Regions from separate parts of the Halomonas sp. DP4Y7-1 genome, predicted to be linked through region 3. Evidence: predicted binding sites of a transcription regulator. Region 3 holds the regulator's gene; each other region holds the start of a gene.
What was found. The regulator FNR, encoded in region 3, switches genes on or off when oxygen is low (the NO sensors DNR and NnrR bind a similar motif). The targets are predictions, from matches to a motif close to TTGATNTANATCAA.

Region 1 (5,731 bases), on a different contig from region 3:
CATCGACATGATCAAGGCGACCTCGCTGGCGTTTACTCTCGGCGTTACCGAGCTGATGGGAGCCACCCAGAAAGAGGCGGCGGGCAGTTTTCTCTACTTCGAAGCCTTTATCACCGTCGCGCTGATTTATTGGGCCATTGTGGAGGCGCTGGCGTGGCTGCAGCGACGTCTCGAATACCGACTCAATGAGGCATATCGGCGATGATCAAGATAGAACAGCTAAGCAAGCGCTTCGGTGATACGCGAGTGCTTGATGGCATCGACCTGAACATCGAGCAGGGCGAGATTATCGTGGTCATCGGGCCGTCCGGTACCGGCAAGTCGACCTTGCTGCGATGCCTCAACTTTCTTGAGCGGCCTGATGGCGGACGCCTTACCCTGGGCTCGCTGAGCCTGGACCTGGCATCTGCCAGCAAGTCCTCCATCCTGGAAGTTCGCCGCAGGACTGCCTTCGTCTTTCAGAACTACGCGCTGTTCGCCAACAAGACTGCCCTGGAGAACATCGCGGAGGGCTTGATTGTCGTCAACCGCTGGCCCAAGGCCAAGGCCCACGCCCGTGCCCGCGAGATTCTCGAGCGCATCGGCATGGCGGACAAGGCGGATGCCTATCCGGCATCGCTTTCTGGAGGGCAGCAGCAGCGCGTGGGTATTGGTCGTGCCATGGCCGCCCAGGCAGAGGTCATTCTGTTCGATGAACCGACCTCGTCACTGGACCCTGAATGGGTAGATGAAGTGCTCGCACTGATGAAGCAGCTGGCCCAGGAGCGACAGACCATGCTGGTGGTGACCCACGAGATGGCATTCGCGAGGGACGTGGCCGATCGTGTGGTGTTCATGGAAGGTGGGCGCATTATCGAGCAGGGGCCACCCTCGGTGCTGTTTACATCGCCCCAGGATCCGCGGACCCGCGATTTTCTACGCAAGGTGCTGCCTGCGGATGACGCACTCTCGCCCGGCTAGGGCGGGCCGGTCCGTTGGCTTCAGAGCCCCAACCTTATTCATTTTTAACGACAGGGAGGCTGTATGCCGACCGAACCCACTGTACATGAGGATCTTGCCGCAGCCCTGAGGGAGCTTCAGGCCACCATGAAAGCCGCCAACATGTGGCGCATGGACAAGCCTGAGCCGGCGGCATTCAACAGTCAGCAGCCGTTTTGTATCGACACCATGTCACTGCCCCAATGGCTGCGCTTTGTGTTCATTGCACGCCTTGAGGTGCTGGTAGATCAACAGGCAGCGCTGCCCGCCAGCTGTGATGTCGCTCCTGCGGTAGATGCCTATCTGATTCAGGAAGGGGCCAGCGCTCAGGATCGCGTGTTGCTGCGCAAGGTGGTGGAAGACATTGACCGTTTGATCACCGACAACTGAAACCGCACCAGCCTCGGCAGAGCGAGTATCGCCGGTGCGCACCGTGATGCGGATACTGTTCTAGATAGTGTTCTAGATAGCGTTTTAGGTAGTGGTCTAGAGAGCGTCCAGTAGGTCAGCCGACGCTGTCATGAACACTCACGCGAAGATGATGAGGAGCGTAACGTGCCCTGGTACTTTGCCTACGGCAGTAACATGAACCTGGCACGGGTCGAGGCCCGTATCGGAGACACGCGACGCGTGTTGCCTGCGACCCTTGAGGGATACGCACTGCGTTTCAACAAGGCCTCGAAAGTACCGGGAATTGCCCACGCCAATGTGGTGCCCGCTGCTGGCGAGCGCGTTGAAGGGGCTCTGTTCGAGCTGATGGTGCCTGAGCAGATCGCGTCCATGGATCCCTTCGAAGGCTATCCCCATGAATACACGCGCCAGCGCTTGCCACTGCAGACCGCCGAGGGGGTCATCGATGCCTGGGTGTATATCGCCAGCGCCGAGCGCCAGGGGGAGGGGCTCAAGCCCGCCCGCGAGTACCTCGAGCACCTGCTGGCCGGTCGTGACTTCCTGAGCGAGGGCTACCACCAGGCGTTGGCAGCGGTGGAGGCCGTCGAGCACCTCGATGATGCCACCCTGGGGCGGTTGGGACTTTCTCGCCACCATCCCCGCTAGAGCCGCTGCCTCGCTCGAGCCTCACGCAGGCTCAGCCACTGGCATCGACAGCACAGCGCCCGCGCCTGCCTGGCAGGAGCGGGCGCTGCATGTATGCGGACGTGCTCTGGATCAGAAGCGGTAGCTGATGCCGGCCATGATCACGTAGGGGTCCACCTCGATTTCGCCGATGTCCTCGCCGTTGAGATCGACGTCGCTGTCGATATCCAGATACCACACTGCCATGTTGGCCGCCCAGTGATCGTCGATCAGCAGGTCCAGGCCCGCCTGGCCAGCCCAGCCCCAGGACTCTTCCAGGTCCAGGTCAGCACCCTGAAGGTCGATGTCTTCATCAGAGAAGTGGGTGTAGTTGACGCCGATGCCGGCATAGGGCTGGACACGGGAAGCGGTGCCACCGAAGGGATAGTATTGCACGGTCAGAGTCGGCGGCAGATGCTCGACGCTCGCGCCAATATCGTTGCCACCCACGTTCAGGTCCACGTCGTGTTCGAATGGCTCGGCGGCCAGCAGTTCGACGCCAAACTTGTCGTGGAAGCGGTAGCCGAGGGTGAAGGCAAAACCGTTGTCGTCATGGACATCGGTGTCCATGGTGCCGCCCATCAAGGACCCGTTGTCGGAGTCAGGCTTGACCTTGGCCACACCGACGCGGGTATAGAAGTCGCCCTTGCCATAGTCGGCAAGCGCTTGTGTGCTGATGAGGGCAGCGGAGCCAAGGGTGGCAATCAGTGCGGTAGTGACCAGGGGATGGCGCATGCAGTTCTCCTTGCGTACTGGCGAATGGGCGGACCCGATGTGAGCCAGTCTATGCTGTAGTGAGAATGCAGTTATTGACCTGCCTCAATACCTCTTTCGGTTCATGCCAATGGATTGGCCAACGAAAACGGCGCCTGGTAAGCCAGGCGCCGTGGTGTCAGCGATCTATGGAAATCAGACGCTGTCTTTCAATTACTTCTGGTTAGAAGCGGTAGGTGACGCCTGCACCGATGGTCATCGGATCGATTTCGGCTTCGCCGACGTCGCTGCCATTCACTTCGATATCGGAGTCGACGTCAGCGTAGCGTGCGTAGGTGCCCACCAGCAGGTTGTCAGTGACGCTCAGGTCAAGACCAACCTGTGCGGCTGCGCCATAGGAGCTATCCAATTCGGCGTTGAAGCTCTCGTCCGAGAAGTGGGTGTAGTTCATGCCCACGCCAACGTAGGGGTGAACACGGGCGTTTTCGACGCCACCCAGCGGGTAGTAGTTGAGCATCAGGTTGACCGGGGTGCGGTCCACGCTACCAATGTTGCCGCCGCCGACAGCAATATCATGCTCCATGGCTTCGGAGCCGTTCAGCTCGACGCCGAACTTGTCGTGGAACAGGTAACCTGCGCCATAGGCAAATCCATTCTCTTCGGAGACATCAATGTCCTGACCAGCGATGTCACCATTGTCTGAAGTGGGATCGGACTTCTCAAAGCCACCGCGCACATAGAAGTCACCAGCCTGGTAGGCCATGGCGGACTGCGCAGCAAAAGCAGTGGTGGCGAGAAGAGCAGCGGTTCCCATCAGTCGTGTCATTTTCATGGTGGACCTCCTTGATGATCCTATGGCTTCGAAAGGTGAAGCTATGTTGTACAGGGCACAGTTTACGAACAGTGTTTCTAAATGTCTTGTAGAAATAAATAATCGAGTCGATAGGGATAACTAGCGAAAAACTATGGAACTAACGAGCTGGTACCGTGTCACTGAATCAAATCTGTACAACTTTTTTGCACATTTGGGGTGTGTGACGGGCCAAACAGCGGAGTGCCACGAGACAAAAGCTGAGTCCACGGCGCAGGAGCGACGGCCCGAGGGGCAAACGCTAGAGGCCAGAAGTCCAGGTGCCAGAAGGCCAAGGACTGGAAGGCCAGGGGACAGCAGTGAGAAAGCCAACACGGGGCGGTCAATTGCCGTGGACGACGCCTCAGGCTAGCAGGGGACACCTGGGCAATGGCAACGGGTGGCCCACGCGAAACCTCGCTGAACGGACGGAAATCGTCTTCACTGTGAGGTAATCATCTACCAATGGCGGGGGCGGCATTGTGATCAGACGTAACCGAAGCCGGTTGCTGGGCGTCTCCAACGTGCCTTGGGGGATGGCAGCCTTGGCGCTGGGCGCCTCCGCCTTGTTGGCGGTGTGGCTGCTGCTGGAGCCCTGGCTGATCAGTGGTCTGACACTGCCTGCTCGTGTGTTGATGGTGGGGCTAGGGCTTTGGGTAGTCGGCGTCGGCTTGGCACTGCCATTGTGCTACCCGTTGGTCACAGCGCCCACTGTCGGCGCGTCTCGCATGCTCATGTGGCTGCGGAGAGCGAGCGCCGCGCCCTGGTACCCCTTGGCCCTGGCGACCTTCGTCACCTTGTTGTTGGCCCGCTCCATTGGCGTGATATAACGGCATCCGAGTGATGCAACGGCCGAGGCGCAGTGAGCAGTGACCAGTGACTAGTGACAGGCCAAATACCGCCCCATATGAGAAGGCCGTCCCATATGCAGAAGGCCGCCCATCTGGGCGGCCTTCTGCGTGACGGCTGTCATTCAGCGCTTATGCATCTTCCAGTGTATCGAACTCTTCGGTGATCTCGCGGCTAGGCTCCTGAGTGGCAAGACTGACCACCACGATGGCGATGTAGGCAAAGATCACGCCCGGTACGATTTCATACAGATCAAACAGGCCACCTGACAGTTCAGCCCAGGCCACGACGGTGACGCCGCCGACCACGATGCCGGCCAGGGCGCCCCACTGGTTCATGCGGCGCCAGTAAAGCGACATGATCAGGGCAGGACCGAAGGCGGCACCGAAACCTGCCCAGGCATAAGACACCAGACCCAGTACGGTGGAGTCAGGGTTCATGGCCAGCAGGTAGGCGACGATGGCGATACCCACGACAGCCAGGCGTCCCACCCAGACCAGCTCTGATTGGCTGGCATCGGGGCGGAACAGCGCCTTGTAGAAGTCGTCGGTCAGGGCAGAGGAGGACACCAGCAGCTGCGAATCCGCGGTGGACATCACCGCCGCCAGAATGGCTGCCAGCAGAACGCCTGCGACCAGAGGGTGGAAGATGGCGTTGACCATCACCATGAAGATGGTCTCACCGTCACCCAGGTCACGGGTCATGTAGACCAGGCCCAGTAGGCCCACGGCCATGGCGCAGACCAGGCACAGTCCTGACCAGGTCACGGCGATGCGGCGTGCAGTGGGAATGTCCGCCTCGGAGCGAATGGCGGCAAAGCGCGCCAGAATGTGGGGCTGACCGAAGTAGCCAAGGCCCCAGGCCAAGGAGCTGATGATGCCGATGGTACTGAGGGTTTCGCCGGTGGAAGCATCGACGAACCAGCTCAGCATGTCGGGGTTCTCTGCCAGGATCTGCTGGCCGCTGGCACCGAGCCCGCCCAGCTCAGTCAAGGCGATGACCGGAACGATCAGCAGCGCTGCGGCCATCATCAGGCCCTGGATAAGGTCCGTCCAGGATACCGCCAGGAAGCCACCAAAGAAGGTGTAGGAGATGATCGCGAGGGTGCCGACGGTGACCGCGATGGTGTAGTCGAAACCAAACACGGTCTCGAACAGCTTGCCGCCTGCCACCAGACCAGAACTGGTATAGAACAGGAAGAACAGCAGGATGAACACCGCCGAGATGACCCGCAGCAGAGGCGCCTTCTCGCGGAAGCGTTTGGCG
Region 2 (5,731 bases), on a different contig from region 3:
CTGCATCCCAGGCGCTGGTCGATGAGGCGGTGCGCTGGCAGGCAGATGTGCTGCTGGTGCATCACGGCTACTTCTGGAAGAACGAGCCGGTGGCGATTACCGGCATGAAGCGCAAGCGGTTGGGTGCGCTGCTGGGCAGTGACATCAATCTGCTGGCGTATCACCTGCCGTTGGACGCTCACCCTGAGCTTGGCAATAACGCCATGTTGGCGCACCGACTCGGCCTTAGCGTGGCGGGTACCCTTGATGCCCCCATGGGGGAAGGGTTGCTGTGGCACGGGCAATTGAAGCGTCCGTCGACGATCGCTGAGCTGGCTGGGGCAGTGGGTCAGGCGTTGGCGCGGGAGCCCTTGTTGGTCGAGGCACCGTCCCAGGCGCCGGTCAGTCGGGTCGCCTGGTGCACCGGTGGTGCGCAGGACATGATTGCTCAGGCAGCGGCGGCGGGGGCCGAGGTCTTTATCTCGGGTGAGATCTCCGAAAGAACCACGCATATGGCCCGAGAGTTGGGTATCCACTACTTGGCGGCAGGCCACCATGCCACCGAGCGTTATGGGGTCGAGGCGCTTGGGGAGTGGCTGAAGCAGCGCTTCGGGGTGGAGCACCGCTTTGTGGATATCGACAATCCTGCCTGACGCCATGTCGTAACAGGAAAGATAGCAAGGGATGCGCTATATGAGCGTCTGGGCGGACCATGTGGTGCGGGCCCGGCGTCACCCTCGGCTTATGTCGACAGCCCTACGCAAGAGCCCGCATTATGCGGGCTCTTGCTGTTATGCGGGCGGGAGTGCGGTTAGCGGCTAGGGTCAGAAACGAGGCGGACGCGGCTCGTCCTCATTGGCGCTGCGCAGGCCGAAGTCTTCGGACAGTGTGCCACGGTTGCCGTCGGCGTAATCGCGAGGAATCGATAGATCTTCCTCGGCGGCAGCGGTGGGCTGCACGGTGTTCTCCTGGCTGATGGCCGTGCTGCCCAGCTGTTGGGCGGAGTCATGCAGCTGGCGGTTGAGTGCCTGTGCGTCCTGGCAGACTTTTTGTGTTAGCTGCTCCATGCGCTGAAGGTGCTCATCAACACCGTCCTTCCACTCGGTCAGCTGGCGTTCGCGTTCGGTCAGCTTGAGGCGCATGCGCTGGGCGCTTCGGGCGCCACCATTGAGCAGGTGGTAACCCAGTGCGCCGAGGCCGATGCCTGCCACCAGGCAAGCCGCTGCCAGGATCATGTTGAGGTTGCTTGGTTCCACTTGGTTCTCCCTGAGCACTTTCTGACGGCCGGGCGTCTCGCCCCGGGCGTCGGGCCATTATAGAGGCTTTGTCTCATAAAGGGTCAATGCCGTGTCCTGACCGTGGGCCCCGCCTGGGTGGTTACGCTCAGCACGGCGGTCCTGCCATTCTGTCGTGGTCTGCGTATAATGCGGCTCCGAACTTGTTGACAGCCAGGACGCTACATGAGCTCTTCTGTGTCGAGCGCAGGCCGCCCAGAAACCCCGCAGGAACGCTATCAGCGTGATCTGCAGCGCGCTGATTTTACCGAAGACGCCGCCCAGGCCAACGCAGTGGCGCAGCTGCAGCGGCTGTATGACGAGCTGGTCGCGGCGCCGACACCGCGAGCACCTCAAGCGGCGCAGCGAGGTCTGACATCGCGTCTCAAGGGATTGTTCGGGCGTGACCAGGCGCCGGAGAAGCCGCCGGTGCCCGACATTCGCGGTCTGTACTTCTGGGGAGGCGTCGGCCGCGGCAAGACGTATCTCGTCGATACGTTTTATGAGGCGTTGCCCTTTCCGCAAAAGATGCGGACGCATTTCCACCGGTTCATGCAGCGCGTCCACAACGAACTCGACCATTGCAAGGGCGAGAAGAACCCGCTGCGGTTGGTCGCCGGCAAGTTCGCGGAAGAGGCGCGAGTGATCTGCTTTGACGAGTTCTTCGTCAAGGACATTACCGATGCGATGATTCTGGCGAATTTGCTGGAGGCGCTGTTTGAGCGGGGGGTGGTGTTGGTGGCCACGTCCAACATCGTTCCTGATGACTTGTACAAGGACGGCTTGCAGCGGGCCCGTTTCCTGCCGGCGATCGACTTGCTCAATCGCCACTGTGAGGTGGTCAATGTCGACTCAGGCGTGGACTACCGTCTGCGTGCGTTGGAGCGGGCCGAGATTTTCCATCATCCCCTGGACGATGCGGCAGATCAGGAGCTTGAGCGCAGCTTTCGCGAGATCGCAGGCCAGGAGGGCGAGCATCAGGTGCCCGTCGAGGTCAATCATCGGGTTCTGCATGCCCGTCGTCTTCACGAGGACGTTGTCTGGTTCGACTTCCTCGAGCTATGCGACGGACCGCGCAGTCAGAACGATTACATCGAGCTGGCGCGCGAGTTCCATACGGTGCTGGTGTCCTGTGTGCGCAAGATGGACGGTGCCACCGACGATCAGGCTCGCCGCTTTATCAACATGGTCGACGAGTTCTATGATCGCGGCGTGAAGCTGCTGATGTCGGCTGAGGTGGAGGCCGAAGCGCTGTATCACGGGGGTAAGCTCGAGTTCGAGTTTGAGCGAACGCTATCGCGGCTGCAGGAAATGCAGTCACGGGAGTATCTGGCCTTGCCGCACAAGCCGTGAGCCACCGCCGTTGGCTGTCAGGAAAAGACCCCGCTGTAGAAACAGAGGGTGACGTCGAGCCTGTGGTTGTGTAGAATGCGCGCTCGCTCGACCGTTGTGCCGACACCCCGGTGGGTTGTGGTGTCGGGCAACCAAGAAAAATAGGGATGATCTCTGCACGGTGCTGCCTGGTGTCGCGAGTATTCAAGCGCTATCAGGAGAAGAGCCGGGAGATCCAACACATCGAATTGGTGATTTCATCCATGAAGACGTTCAGTGCTAAGCCGCAGTCCGTCCAGCGCGACTGGTATGTCGTCGATGCCGCGGACAAGACGCTCGGTCGTCTGGCTACCGAAATTGCTCGCCGCCTGCGTGGCAAGCACAAGCCGGAATACACTCCCCATGTGGACACCGGTGACTACATCGTCGTCATCAACGCCGAGAAGGTGAAGGTGACTGGCAACAAGGCCAGCGACAAGATGTACCACCGTCACACCGGTTACCCGGGTGGCCTGCGCTCCATGACCTTCAATCAGCTGATCGACCACGCGCCTGAGCGTGTCATCGAAGGCGCCGTCAAGGGCATGCTGCCGAAGGGCCCGCTGGGTCGTGCCATGCACGCCAAGCTCAAGGTCTACGCCGGTTCCGAACATCCGCACGCTGCCCAGCAGCCGCAAGAACTGAACATCTGAGGGAATCTTCGCCATGACACAGCAGTATTACGGTACCGGGCGCCGCAAGACCTCTACCGCGCGCGTCTTCCTGAAGCCGGGCACCGGCAAGATCACCGTCAACAGCCGTGACCTGAACGAATACTTCGGCCGTGTTACCGGTCGCATGGTGGTTCGTCAGCCGCTGGAACTGACCGAGACTCTCGAGCAGTTCGACGTCTACGTCACCGTCAAGGGCGGCGGCGGCAGTGCCCAGGCTGGCGCTATCCGTCACGGCATTACCCGTGCCCTGATGCAGTACAATGAAGACTTCCGCAAGCCGCTGCGCGCAGCTGGCTACGTCACTCGTGACGCACGTGAAGTCGAGCGTAAGAAGGTCGGTCTGCGCAAGGCGCGTCGTCGCCCGCAGTTCTCCAAGCGTTAATCGATACGCTTGCCGATCGCACAGCGCCCGGGCCATTGGCCCGGGCGCTGTCGTTTTCGGATGCGGTTTTTGCGCGTGTGCGCGTGGCGTCTACGTCGGTAACGAGCCCGAACTTGCTCCCAGGGGCTGTCGCTCCGTGCGTTTCTCGTGTCCTCTCTGCGTCTCCCGCTTCTTGTCGCTCTTCTTGTGCTTCTTCTTGTGTCTCTTCCTATCCCTTCCTATCGGTTTTTCTCTAGCTCGACCTCTGATGGTCTCCTTGCGCTGCCTCCTTCTTGCTAGCGTGCCTCCCTCTTGGTTTCCAGTGCGCTACCCCTTTTACCACGCTGCGTCTGCCGCGAGTGCTGCACCCGACCCGGCAGGGCGTGTTCCGCGATGCGACCGTTGATGACTTTTGTGCTGATCCGCTAGCCGTCCTGTGAGGCTGGAGTTGCGGCCTTGATGCGCTTGAGGCCCTTCTTTTGCCGCAGGGCGCTCGGGCACATCGTCATAAAGTTGTTCCATGTCAAATGTATGGGGCTTGCACGGGGTGTCTTGCCCGGAGGTCTTCTTGTGCGGGTGGGGGGGATTTCCTAACATACAAGCCACTTGTATCCGTGGTCACGGACATTCAAGGGACCGTGAAAACAACAACGGATAAAGTCTGATGGGAGAAACCAGATCATGGCAGACAACGGCGTGAACAAGGGGCGGCGCCGTTTCCTCGTGGGTGCTACCTCCGTGGTTGGGGCGGTCGGCACTGTCGGGGTAGCGGTTCCCTTTGTGGCATCCTGGCAGCCGAGTGCCAGAGCGCGGGCGGCAGGGGCTCCCGTTCAGGCGGATATCTCGAAGCTCGAGCCGGGGCAGAGAATGACCGTCGAGTGGCGCGGGCGGCCTGTATGGGTCATCAATCGCACTCCAGAGATGATTGAGCGAACCGAGGCGCTGGGAGAAGACGTGCTGGCCGACCCCGAGTCTGCCAAGCCGCAGCAGCCCGGCTATGCCGGAGGCCATTTGCGCTCCATTCGGCCTGAGATCGGGGTGCTGGTGGGGATCTGTACGCACCTTGGCTGCTCGCCGCTGTTCAAGCCCGAACCCAATGCCGAAGGGGTGGGGGTAGAAGACTGGCCGGGCGGCTTCTTCTGTCCTTGCCACGGTTCGCGTTTTGATCTGGCGGGCAGGGTCTTTCGCAACGTTCCCGCTCCCGTGAACCTGGAGGTTCCGCCCTATTACTTTGTCAACGAGTCGGTCATCGTGGTCGGTGAAGACGGGGAGGGTGCGTAATGGCAAATCCCAACAAGGCCAAGGCCGAGCGCGGTCTCATGCGCTGGATCGACGATAGATTCCCGGCGACCCAGATGTGGCAGGAGCATCTGTCAGAGTATTACGCGCCCAAGAACTTTAATTTCTGGTACTTCTTCGGATCCCTCGCTCTGCTGGTGCTGGTCAATCAGATTCTGACCGGCGTCTGGCTGACCATGAGTTTCAACCCCAGCGCCGAGGGCGCCTTTGCCTCCGTCGAATACATCATGCGGGATGTGGAGTACGGCTGGCTGATCCGCTACATGCACTCCACCGGCGCCTCGGCATTCTTCCTGGTGGTCTATCTGCACATGTTTCGTGGTCTGCTCTACGGCTCCTACAAGGCGCCCCGTGAGCTGGTCTGGATCTTCGGCATGGCGATCTATCTGGCGCTGATGGCCGAGGCTTTCATGGGTTACCTGCTGCCCTGGGGGCAGATGTCCTACTGGGGCGCTCAGGTCATCATTTCCCTGTTTTCCGCCATCCCCGGCATCGGTCCGGACCTGGCCCAGTGGGTACGCGGAGATTACTTGATCTCCGGGATTACCCTGAACCGCTTCTTTGCCCTGCACGTGGTGGCGCTGCCGATCGTGATCCTGGCATTGGTGGTGCTGCACATCATTGCGCTGCATGAAGTGGGCTCCAACAATCCTGATGGCATCGACATCAAGGCCAAGAAGGATGAAACCGGCAAACCGCTGGACGGGATACCCTTCCATCCCTACTACACGGTCAAGGACATTGTGGGTGTCGCCGTGTTCCTGTTTGTCTTC
Region 3 (5,731 bases):
GACCTGTTGCGGGAGGCACTTCATCTGGTGAAGGAGTTCAAGGGCAGTCTGTCCCATCGTTATCACCTGGAGTATGCATGAGCGTCGAGGCATCGCCTCAGGGAAAACTGACCTGGCGTCAGTGGTTTCGTTTAGGAGAGTACCCCATGCTGCGAGCGATCAGACGTGCGGCCGACCGCCGTCGTCAAGCCGATGGCGATTTTGCCTGGCTGTTCAATCCCTACACCGGTGATGAGTTGGTGTCCATCGACTGCGAGACCACCGGCCTGGATACGCGTCGCGCCGAACTGGTGTCGATTGCGGCAGTGCGGATCCACGATGGGCGCGTGTTGACCAGCGAGTCGCTTGATCTGCGCCTGGAGCCCCCGGCCAGCCTGGATGGTGATTCCATCAAGATTCACCGCCTGCGTGGGGTCGATCTTGAGGGGGGAATGCCGGTGCGTGATGCCCTCGAGACGCTGCTGGAATTCATCGGCAACCGTCCGCTGGTGGGGTGGTGCATCGACTTTGACCTGGCCATGCTCGATCGCTATCTCAAGGCGGAGTTTGGCTTCTCGTTGCCTAACGCCACCATCGATGTGGCGCAGCAGTACCGCAAGCGGATGCGGCGCAGCCACCCCGAACTTGAGCTGCAGCCGACTTTCGAACAATTGGCAGAGCGCCTGGGAGTGCCGATCATGGGACGGCATACCGCATTGGGTGATGCCGTCACTACGGCACTGATGCATTTGCGGCTGGACGCCGACGCGCTGGCCGAGTCGTCCCGATGATTCCATCCACGCCGCTGTCACGACGCGTGACCTGGGACGAGCGGCGTGTCAGGTGCCGTAGTCACCGTAATGGGGAGATCTTTGCATGAGCCTTCATGGTCTGATGATGTTGCTTGAGCCGACCTTGCTATCGCTTGGCCTGTTGGCTGTGATGGTGGCTTACTGCCAGTACTATCGCCGCACCCGTGACCTGTGGGGGATGGTCAAGTTCTGGGAGAAGCGTCTGACGCTGACGGTGAGTGAGCACGCCTGGCAACGCTTCGGCATCTTGCTGCTGTTGCTTGGTGTGGTGGCGCGCTATCTGCTGGCACTACAAGTCGTCTAGCCACAGGTCGTCTTGTCACAGGTCCTCTCTTCACAGGGCGGCTAGTCACAGGGCGGCTAGTCACAGGGCGGCTAGTCACAGGGCGGCTAGTCAAAAGCACCTTGGCCCAGGACACGCGGTTGTGAACCAGCGTAATCGCAGGGGTGAGTGGTTGCTGACTTCTTCGCCTGTGGCGGACGTGAGTGATAGACTAGCGGGTCTTCATTTTCAGCCGTGATGTGCCCTGCCCATGTCTGCTCAGCCCGCTTCCGCCTCCCTGTTTGATCCCCGTGTCCTCGACCGTCGTGATGCCGCGTCCCCGGCAGCTGACGACGAGCGCGCCCAGGCCAAGGCCAAGCGCGAGTTCAACAAGCTGCAGAAGCGTCTGCGGCGTCAGACCGGCAACGCCATCATCGATTACGGCATGATTCAGGAAGGCGACAAGGTCATGGTATGCCTGTCCGGCGGCAAGGACAGCTACACCATGCTCGAGATTCTTCGCAGCCTGCAGCGCAATGCGCCGGTGAACTTCTCCCTGGTGGCGGTCAACCTCGACCAGAAGCAGCCCGGCTTTCCCGAGCACGTGCTACCGGACTACCTGGACAGCATTGGCGTGGACTACCACATCCTCGAGCGTGACACCTACTCGGTGGTGAAGGAAAAGACCCCCGAGGGCAAGACCACCTGCGCGCTGTGCTCGCGACTGCGCCGAGGGTCGCTGTACGGTTTTGCGGAAGAGATCGGTGCGACCAAGATTGCCCTGGGACACCACCGCGAGGATATTCTCGAGACGCTGTTCCTCAACATGTTCTTCGGGGGAAGTCTCAAGGCCATGCCGCCCAAGCTGCTGTCCGATGATGGCAAGAACATTGTCATCCGGCCGCTGGCGTACTGCCGCGAGGCGGACATCCAGGCCTACAGCGATGCCATGGCCTTTCCGATCATTCCCTGCAACCTCTGCGGTTCGCAGCCCAACCTGCAGCGCCAGGTGGTGAAGGAAATGCTGGCAGAGTGGGAGGCCAAGCACCCAGGGCGCCTGGAGAGCATGTTCAAGGCCGTGACCAACGTGGCACCCTCGCAGCTGGCAGACCGCGAGCTGTTCGACTTTGAAGGTCTGGAGGCCGTGCAGGCGCATCGCCAGGCTCGGCGTATTGATATCGTTGACGCCGACTAAGCTCGCCTGAACAAGCCTTGCTGAAAAGGCACTGCTGAAGCGCGAAGCGAGCTAGGGCCACATCACGCAGTGGCCCTCTTCAATGCCTGAACGCTCGTCCCGATAAGATAGCAAGAGGCCGCATCCTGGGATGCGGCCTCTCTTGTTGATGGAGTCGGTATATCGTCGCCCTACCTAGGGGGGCTGGGCTCGTGGCGTGGCACGACGTCTATCGGTCGCTGTCGGCCCCAGGCCCTGTCAGCGCCGCGGATCAGCTGGCGTCGGTGTCAGCCAGGTTCGACAGTGAGGCGAGGTCCAGGATATTGACCTCCCGTCCAGAGACCGCCACTAGGTCCTGCTGTTGAAAGCGCCCCAGAATGCGGCTGACCGTTTCGACGGCTAGTCCCAGGTGGTTGCCGATATCTGCCCGGGACATGGACAGGCGGAAGCTGAACGGCGAGTAGCCGCGGCGGCGGAAACGGTCCGACAGTCCGAGGAAGAAGCAGGCCAGTCGTTGGTCAGCGGTCTTGCGCGACAGCAGCTGCATCATGCGTCGATCTTCGCGCAGCTCCTTGCTGAGGGTGCGGAACAGTTGCGCGCGTAGTTCCGGCAGCGTCTGGGTCAGGGCGTCAAGGCGATCGAAGGGAATCTCGCATACGGTCGTGGTCTCGAGTGCCACCACGCTGCCGGGATATCTGCCATCGTCGATGCCGTCCAGGCCGACCAGCTCACTGGGCAAGAAGAAGTTGGTCAACTGCGCTTCGCCACTACCTTCGGTGGTGATCTGCTTGAGGCTGCCGGAGCGAACCGCGAAGACGCTGGTGAAGCGATCTCCCTGCTCGACCAGGCGAGTGCCCTTCTTGATCGGAGGATGACGGCGGATAATGGAATCGAAGCGCTCGAGGTCAGCGGTCTCCAGCGACAACGGAAGGCACAGGGAGCTCAAGCTGCAGGACTCGCAACGAGTCTCATGTAGCATGGGGCGCCGTCGATCTTGGGCCGATGGACTCATTCGCAGCTCCTGTGGGTCTGGGGTTCATGATGAGCAAAGCATGTAGGAAACTGGCTTTCCCTTGCTGCATGCTATTGTCGCTATTCTACACACAGATATTAGGCCAAAGGTGCATATACCTCTTTTGCCTCAATAATCTGGCGGCGATATGATAATCGTCAATTTCCTACAATTTGTAGGATATTCCACACAGCTAAACCGACAATCATGCCCGCTGCCATAAATCGTGTGGCAGAGTGTGCCAGCAAACTCTGCAGCTGACGCGCAGCAATCCCTGTTGTCACCAGTGCCGGTAGCGTCCCCAGGCCAAAGCAGAGCATGAGTAGTGCTCCACGGGCAGGGTCTGCGATGGCCATGCTCCATGCCAGCATGGAATACACCAGGCCACAGGGCAGCCAGCCCCAGATGGCCCCGAGTGCAACCGCCTGAGGTAGCTTGACCACTGGCAACAGGCGACGTCCTGCTGGCTCCAGGTACCTCCACAGGCGCTGGCCCAATGCCTCCAGCCAGCGTAGCCCTTTCCACAGGTTGGCAATGTAAAGCGCCATCGTGATCAGCATCAGGCTGGCAACCACCTGCAGCAGGTCCCGCATGCCCGGTGCCAGCGCCACCACAGAGCCTAGGCTTGCGACCATAGCGCCTGCCAGGCAGTAGCTGAACAGACGTCCCGAGTTGTAGCCAAGTAGTAAAATTCCTACACGAACAGGGTGGCGCATGCTCGGGGGAATGGCAAAGGTCAGGGCGCTCATTATACCGCCGCACATGCCGATGCAATGTGCTCCGCCAAGCAGCCCGAAGACAAAAGCCGCCATCGCGGGCGGCAGGTCTAGACCTACTGGGTTCATGCGTTCTGCTCAGGATCCAGGGGGTGGCGTGGAATCATGTTCGTCGGCTGTTGTGTCATCGACCGGTGTCTCTTTTGCCGGCTTTCTGGATGGGTTCGATGTCGGCGGGTCTTCGTCCTCGAACAGGATGCGATAGGCAGGACCCTCCAGATCGTCGAATTGATCGTTGCGGACCGCCCAGAAAAACGCCCATACCGCCAGACTCAACAGGATCAGCGACAGCGGTATCAACAGATAGAGAATGTTCATTGAGCATGCGCCGCTACGGCAAGACGTGAGGGTGATGGCGGCGCCGCGCGTCTCAGGCGAAGGGCATTGCCTATGACCAGCAGCGAGCTGATCGACATGCCGATGGCGGCGAGCCACGGAGGCACGAAGCCCAACGCGGCGGCGGGCAGCGCGACGACGTTGTAGAGCACTGACCAGGCGAGGTTCTGGCGAATGATGCGGCGCGTCTGGCGTGCGCTATGGATAGCCTGGACGATACGCTCCAGCGGCTCGCCGAGCAAGATCAGGTCGGCGCGAGTGCGGGTCAGGTCACTGGCGCCAGCAACGGCAATGGCGAGATCCGCCCCGGCCAGAACGGGCACATCGTTGATGCCATCTCCCACCATGGCAACGACCTCTCCCGCTTGCTGACGCTTGCGGACCAATGTGAGCTTGTCCTCGGGACTGGCATTGCCGTGCCACTGCGCTACCCCCAGCTGATCGGCCAGTGGCTGAACGTTGCCGGGGCGATCGCCGGACAGGATCTCGATCTCGATACCCGCGTCGCGGATAGCCGCAAGGGTCATGGCGGCGTCTGTGCGGGGCTGGTCGTGTAGCTGGAACCAGGCGACAGCCTGCCCCTCGCATGCCAGCAGCAGCCACAGGCCGTCGCCTGGTACGTCGAGGGGGTGCTGGCTGGCCAGGGCAAAGTCCGGGCGCCCAAGGCGCCAACACTGCCCAGCCACGTAACCTTCCACGCCCTGACCGGGCACGTTGCGAATGTCGCTGGCCGTGACTCGGGCGTCGCGCCAGGGCCGGAAGGCATGGGCGACCGGGTGCTCCGAGCCGACTTCCAACGCAGCGGCCAGCTGACGAGGGTCGATGCCTGCAAGGCAGTCTGCCGTGAGGCGTCGGTGCTCGGCCAGGCGCAGCTGACCTCGAGTCAAGGTGCCGGTCTTGTCAAAGATGATGCGGTCGAGGCGGGCCAGGGTTTCCAGCGCATCGGCGCGAGCGACCAGCACGCCGGCGCGACGCAGACGCCCGTGGGCGACGGTCAAGGCGGTAGGCGTGGCCAGTGCCAAGGCGCAGGGACAGGTGACGACAAGTACCGACAGGGTGACCCACAGGCTGCGACTGGGGTCGATCCACCACCAGGCCATGGCGACCAGCGTGGTGATGATCAGCAGATTCAGGACAAAGCGGTGAGACACCTGCTCTGCCACCTTGGCGATACGCGGGCGATGGGCAAAGGCTCGGTCGGTAAGGTCGAGGATGCCCGCTGCGCGGGTCGCGTCCCCGACACGCAGGACGTCGAGCTCCACCGGGCTGTCGATGCATAGCGTGCCAGCGTGAACGATATCGCCCTGTCGTCGTAGTGAGGGCAGCGACTCACCGGTCAGCAGCGATTCGTCGATCTGTGCCACGCCTGATGTCAGGACA
Region 4 (5,731 bases), on a different contig from region 3:
GGGGGAAGAGGCGCACCTTGACCCGCATCGCCGCTACACCGCCGGCGTGGCAGCCGGTATCGGCTACCTGGTGCTGGGGACCCTGGGCGCTACCGTGGCCGCGCTGTTCGCTGCCTTGCCTGAGGGATTGATTGCGGTAGTGGCGGGACTGGCACTGATGGCCACCCTGGGTGGGGCGATGACCACCGCCTTTTCCGACGCTCGCCATCTGGACGCGGCGCTGGTGACCTTTGCGGTCACCGCCTCTCCCCTGACCCTGGCTGGGATTGGATCGGCCTTCTGGGGATTGATCGCTGGACTGGTCATCGTTGCCCTGGGGGCATGGCGCGCCTGAGAAGGCCCCAGGCGCGTTACCAAGCTAGCTGGAGGTGGGCGCTGCTCCATGAGACGCCTCGTCACTGGCCATACGCACCATCGCCAGCGCCTCGTCCAGGGTCGCCACTTGCTCGACGCGCACCAGCTCATTGCTCAGGCTCACCGCGGTGCCGGCGCGTTCACTGATCAGCTGCTCCAGGCTCGCCAGATCACGGGCCTCGCCCATGGGCAATGCATCGACCGAGGTGGTGCTGGTACCGGGCAGGTAGATCGTGCCGTTGGAGAAATCTACCGCGTAGGCAATCACGCCAGGCACGATGAAGAACAGCAGGCCCACACCGTTGGCAACGGCCACCACCGGGTCGATACGTCCACTGATCTGCCCCTTGCGCTCCGGATGAAAGACGGTGCCGCAGCCGGCGAGTGAGGTCAGGGTAGTGGCCAGGACCAGGCCGGTAAGCAGACGGGGTGGACGTAACATGAACAACTTCCTTTGCAGTTTCTAGCGCGATGGTAACGCGATGGTAACAAGGTCGATATCGCTGCCTGGGGCGGCCGTGGAGGCCATCCCGCCGCCTTGGCGACATCTTCCATGAGAAAACTCGCACGCATCCTAGCACGTTTTTCTGCACCACTTAGCTGACCTGGCCAACGCTGCGCAGCACTCCCGCTGTCGACTCCGCTGCGGTACGTAGATTCCGGTTCGCACCAACGGTGGTCTGGCGTTGTGCAGGCTGCCAAGATTGGCTTCCCTGGATGACGCTGTTTTGCCGCCGCGACAGCTTCACCGTACAATGCTCGACACTTTTGATGAGTGACATCGTCAACACACCACACTCTCCATTGCGAGCGTCGACCGATATCAGGCAGCGCCTGATCACCGGCAATAGAAGACTCTGCCGTATCCCTCGACGCTCTACGATCTATCGACTCGATGTGAAGGAATCTGCGGACCCATGCGCGCCACCGACCTGCTGATCAGTACCCTCAAGGAAACGCCTGCCGACGCTGAAGTCGTCAGCCACCAGCTGATGCTGCGTGCGGGCATGATCCGCCGTCTGACCTCTGGCCTGTACACCTGGCTGCCACTGGGCCTGCGCACTCTGCGCAAGGTGGAACGGGTCGTGCGCGAGGAAATGGATCGCGCCGGTGCCCAGGAGCTGCTGATGCCTGCCGTACAGCCCGCCGAGCTGTGGCAGGAGTCTGGCCGCTGGGAGCAGTATGGACCTGAGCTGCTGCGCCTCAAGGACCGGCACCAGCGCGACTACTGTGTCGGCCCGACCCATGAAGAAGTCATTACCGACCTGGTGCGCAAGGAAATTGCCAGCTACAAGCAGCTGCCCGCCAACTTCTACCAGATTCAGACCAAGTTCCGTGACGAGATTCGTCCGCGCTTCGGGGTCATGCGCTCGCGCGAGTTCATCATGAAGGACGCCTACTCTTTCCATCAGGACGAGGCGTCCCTCAAGGATACCTACCAGAAGATGTATGACGCCTATGTGCGCATCTTCACGCGGTTGGGTCTCGACTTCCGTCCGGTGATCGCCGACAACGGCTCCATCGGTGGCACCGGCTCCCACGAGTTCCATGTACTGGCCGACTCCGGCGAAGACGACATCGTGTTCTCCACCGAGTCCAGCTACGCCGCCAACATGGAGAAGGCTGAAGCGCTGCCGGCGCCGCTGGGCAGTGACGCCAGCCGTGCAGCGCCCAGCGAGGAGCTGCGTCTGGTCGACACCCCCAACGCCAAGACCATCGCCACCCTGGTGGAACAGCATGGCCTTGCCATCGAAAAGACCATCAAGACACTGATGGTCAAGGGCAGCGAAGGCGGTCTGGTGGCGCTGCTGGTGCGCGGCGACCACGAGCTCAACGAGGTCAAGGCCGAGCATCTGGAGCAGGTGGCCACCCCGCTGACCATGGCAAGCGAAGAAGAGATCCGTGCTGCAGTTGGCGCAGGGCCTGGCTCACTGGGACCGGTGGGACTCGACATGCCGATCGTGATCGACCGCAGCGTCGCGCTGATGAGCGACTTCGGCGCCGGCGCCAACGTCGACGGCAAGCACTACTTCGGCATCAACTGGGAGCGTGATGTGGCGCTGCCCCAGGTGGCCGACATCCGCAATGTGGTCGAAGGCGACCCCTCGCCGGACGGCAAGGGGATACTGTCGATCAAGCGCGGTATCGAGGTCGGTCACGTGTTCCAGCTGGGCCGCAAGTACAGCGAAGCCATGAATGCCACCGTGCTCGGTGACGAAGGTCGTGCCATCCACCCGTGGATGGGCTGCTACGGCATTGGTGTGACCCGGGTGGTGGCTTCTGCCATCGAGCAGAACCACGACGACAACGGCATCATCTGGCCCGATGCGATCGCCCCCTTCCATGTGGCCATTGTGCCGATGAACGCACACAAGTCCCAGCGCGTGCGCGAAACGGCCGATCGCCTGCATGACGAGCTCACCGCGGCAGGCTTCGACGTGCTGCTGGATGATCGTGATCTGCGTCCCGGCGTGCGCTTTGCCGACCAGGAGCTGATGGGCCTTCCCCATCGCCTGGTCGTGGGAGACCGTAGCCTGGACAAGGGCGAGCTTGAGTACAAGGGGCGCCGCGACAGTGACGCCACCATGGTGCCCGCCGACGCCATCGTCGACTTCCTCAAGCAGCGTATCGCCCTGTAACAGGGCCCTCAACGGTCCCGGGCGCTGAGGCGTCCGGGCCGTTGGCACAGGTCTGATCTGGCGGCGACGCGACAGCCGCAGGGCTGCTCATGCCGTGCTGCGAATCCTGCAGATAAAAAAACCGGCCCCGAAGGGCCGGTTGAAAAAGGGGGATGACTCCCCCTCCCCTGACGCTGGTCAATGGCTGGGTGCTGTGCACATGACACCCAACCTGTCTACGCGGAACCTATCGCTTGCGACGATGACTGTCGCGAATGACAAAGGCGATCCAGCCCGCCATGAAGACCACAGAAAGGGCGACAGCCCCCAGACCGAAGATCACTGCATCATCGAGATACATGGCCCTGCCCTCCCCTTGCTGTGTTGATGGTTCAAGCTTAGCCGCCCTCCTGATGAATTGTGCTGACCTGAGTCAAGGGTCCCTGTGCGACATTCGCCCGCCGCCATATCAGCCGTCGTCCATTCACGCGAAAGCCGCCCAAGGGCGGCTTTTTCTGGCGGTCGCGGACAGCGCAGGCGGTGGTCAGCCAGCGGCCTACAGCACCTTGCGATCTTCCACCGATGAGGCTTCGGTACCCGCGGGCAGTGGGTGCCCCTTCGCCAGTTCCGCGCGGGTCGCGTCGCGTACCTCCAGCACCTCGACCTGATAGCGCAGGGTCTGCCCCGCCAGTGGGTGATTGGTGTCGATCACCACCGTGGTGTCCTTCACCTCGACCACGGTGACGATCTGGGGACCGGCATCGCCGGGGGTCTGAAAACACATCCCAGGGCGCAATTCCGCCGCGGGGAACGCCTGACGCCCCACCTCACGGACCAGAGACTCATCCCTGCGTCCGTATGCTTCGTCAGGGGCCAGGGTGACATCGACACGAGAACCCGGCTCGGTCGCTTCGAGCGCTCGCTCGAGCCCCGCCATCAGGTTGTCGTGGCCGTGAAGGTATTCCAGTGGCTCGCCTCGCTGACGCGAGTCGTCGAGCACCTCACCGTGGCTATTACTGAGCACATAATGGAGCTGGGCCACTTTCTGAGGGGCAATCTTCATGATGCGTTCCTTTCGGAGATAAGTCTCAGTCCTGACGCTTCAAGGCGGCGACAGGCATTTCAAGGCGCTGTTGGCGATGCAGCATGTTGAGCAGCACGATGGCGCGCTCCTCTCCCTTGTGGCTATCGAACACTGCCTTCAGGTCCTTGAACGGACCGTCGGTGATTTCGACGCTCTCGCCGGCGCGGAAATACAGCTGCCCCGGGCCTTCGTCCTTCTCTTGCCCGTGCCGACGCAACAGCTCGACCAGCTCGTCGCTGACCGGTACCGGCATCGACAGGCCGAAGGTGACGATCTTCAGCACCCCCCGGGTCGAGCGAATGGGGCGCCAGTTGCTTTCGACCTGGTCGAGGCGAAGAAACAGGTAGTAAGGAAATAGTGGCTCTTCGACCCAGGTCAGCTTGTTGCGGCGCTTCTTCTGCACTTCAAGCACCGGATGGAAGAGTTCGTAGCCCTGATTGGCCAGATGCTGAGCGGCGCGAAAGGACTCTCCACCCTTGCACTGGATCACGTACCAGCGCGGCGTGGAATCGCCACCAGTGACCGTCTCGTTGATGCTGTGACTCATGTAACTCCTTCCGGGCACCCACCAGGCGGACAAGGATATGACCTGGGGGCCTGTCTTGGTCTCAGTTTCCGGCTCGCCACCGACGCGGCTTGTCGCGCGCCGCTGGTATCGTCCCTGCGGCTTTGCAACAATTCGCCGAGCAGCGCCGGGATACTGAGCGCATTTTACCATTCGGATCGCCGACCATCATGCAAGGAGGCTTTCACATGCCCACCCCTTCGGCCATGCGCCGCTGGATCGAGGCCCTTGGCGTCTATCTGCGGCCGCCTGTACTGGCCATGCTGTTTCTGGGCTTCTCTGCCGGCCTTCCGTTCCTGCTGGTGTTTTCCACCCTGACGACTTGGCTGCGCACCTCCGGGGTTGAGGTGGCAGCCATCGGCTTCTTCTCATGGATAGGACTGCTGTATTCGATAAAGTTCTTCTGGGCGCCTGTGGTCGACGCCTTTCGGTTGCCTCTGCTGACACGCTGGCTGGGCCAGCGACGCAGCTGGATGCTGGCCGGCCAGACACTGATGATGGCCGGACTGGTGGGCCTATCAACGCTTGATCCTGCACAGCAACTTGGCAGCGTGGCGCTGTTCGCCCTGATGGTCGCCTTCGGCTCCGCCACCCAGGACATCGCCATCGACGCCTTTCGCATCGAGTCAGCGGAAGACGATGTGCAGGCAGCCATGGCTTCGACTTACATCATTGGCTATCGCGGTGGCCTGATCATGGCGGGCGCAGGAGCCTTGTACCTGGCCGACCTGGGCTCCTGGCAACTGTCCTATCAGTGCATGGCCGCACTGACCGCCATTGGCATGATCACCGTGCTGCTGCGCCCCGAGCCTCCCCGCAAGCCCCTGGCACAGCGCCTCAGCGCAGAACCCAGGGTCAGGAGCTTCCTGCGTGCCAGCCAAGGCCAACCCGCCTGGTTCAGGCGCACCGGAGCCTGGCTGATCGGCTCGGTGGTCTGTCCTTTCCTGGATTTCTTCTCGCGCTTTGGGCTAGGTGCCCTGGGACTGCTGGTGTTCATCGGCATCTACCGCATCAGCGACCTGGCGATGGCGTCGATGGCCTATCCGCTCTACGTTGACCTGGGCTTCAGCCTGGACACCATCGCCACCGTGACCAAGGTGTTTGGCGTGG

Region 1: the regulator FNR is predicted to act here: its motif matches at 2,862-2,875, upstream of KUV72_RS13405 (OmpW/AlkL family protein).
Region 2: the regulator FNR is predicted to act here: its motif matches at 4,173-4,186, upstream of petA (ubiquinol-cytochrome c reductase iron-sulfur subunit).
Region 4: the regulator FNR is predicted to act here: its motif matches at 3,396-3,409, upstream of ccoM (cytochrome c oxidase subunit CcoM).

Annotation. Positions count from the first base shown of each region.
Region 1 is NZ_JAHVKS010000006.1:251,013-256,743, reverse strand. Features, by position in the region: gene KUV72_RS13425 (amino acid ABC transporter permease) at 1-205, shown strand, start outside; gene KUV72_RS13420 (amino acid ABC transporter ATP-binding protein) at 202-960, shown strand; gene KUV72_RS13415 (YqcC family protein) at 1,024-1,368, shown strand; gene KUV72_RS13410 (gamma-glutamylcyclotransferase family protein) at 1,534-2,034, shown strand; gene KUV72_RS13405 (OmpW/AlkL family protein) at 2,146-2,787, opposite strand; gene KUV72_RS13400 (OmpW/AlkL family protein) at 2,990-3,598, opposite strand; gene KUV72_RS13395 (hypothetical protein) at 4,153-4,446, shown strand; gene putP (sodium/proline symporter PutP) at 4,597-5,731, opposite strand, start outside.
Region 2 is NZ_JAHVKS010000004.1:142,948-148,678, forward strand. Features, by position in the region: gene KUV72_RS09620 (Nif3-like dinuclear metal center hexameric protein) at 1-632, shown strand, start outside; gene KUV72_RS09625 (YhcB family protein) at 804-1,235, opposite strand; gene zapE (cell division protein ZapE) at 1,440-2,606, shown strand; gene rplM (50S ribosomal protein L13) at 2,849-3,277, shown strand; gene rpsI (30S ribosomal protein S9) at 3,291-3,680, shown strand; gene petA (ubiquinol-cytochrome c reductase iron-sulfur subunit) at 4,341-4,940, shown strand; gene KUV72_RS09650 (cytochrome b) at 4,940-5,731, shown strand, end outside.
Region 3 is NZ_JAHVKS010000002.1:354,594-360,324, reverse strand. Features, by position in the region: gene KUV72_RS05205 (DUF294 nucleotidyltransferase-like domain-containing protein) at 1-81, shown strand, start outside; gene KUV72_RS05200 (3'-5' exonuclease) at 78-770, shown strand; gene KUV72_RS05195 (hypothetical protein) at 856-1,095, shown strand; gene ttcA (tRNA 2-thiocytidine(32) synthetase TtcA) at 1,325-2,248, shown strand; gene fnr (fumarate/nitrate reduction transcriptional regulator Fnr) at 2,499-3,239, opposite strand; gene KUV72_RS05180 (sulfite exporter TauE/SafE family protein) at 3,398-4,084, opposite strand; gene ccoS (cbb3-type cytochrome oxidase assembly protein CcoS) at 4,094-4,333, opposite strand; gene KUV72_RS05170 (heavy metal translocating P-type ATPase) at 4,330-5,731, opposite strand, start outside.
Region 4 is NZ_JAHVKS010000004.1:274,096-279,826, reverse strand. Features, by position in the region: gene KUV72_RS10225 (benzoate/H(+) symporter BenE family transporter) at 1-334, shown strand, start outside; gene KUV72_RS10220 (hypothetical protein) at 359-796, opposite strand; gene KUV72_RS10215 (proline--tRNA ligase) at 1,272-2,993, shown strand; gene ccoM (cytochrome c oxidase subunit CcoM) at 3,220-3,333, opposite strand; gene KUV72_RS10210 (peptidylprolyl isomerase) at 3,529-4,035, opposite strand; gene rfaH (transcription/translation regulatory transformer protein RfaH) at 4,061-4,603, opposite strand; gene KUV72_RS10200 (AmpG family muropeptide MFS transporter) at 4,810-5,731, shown strand, end outside.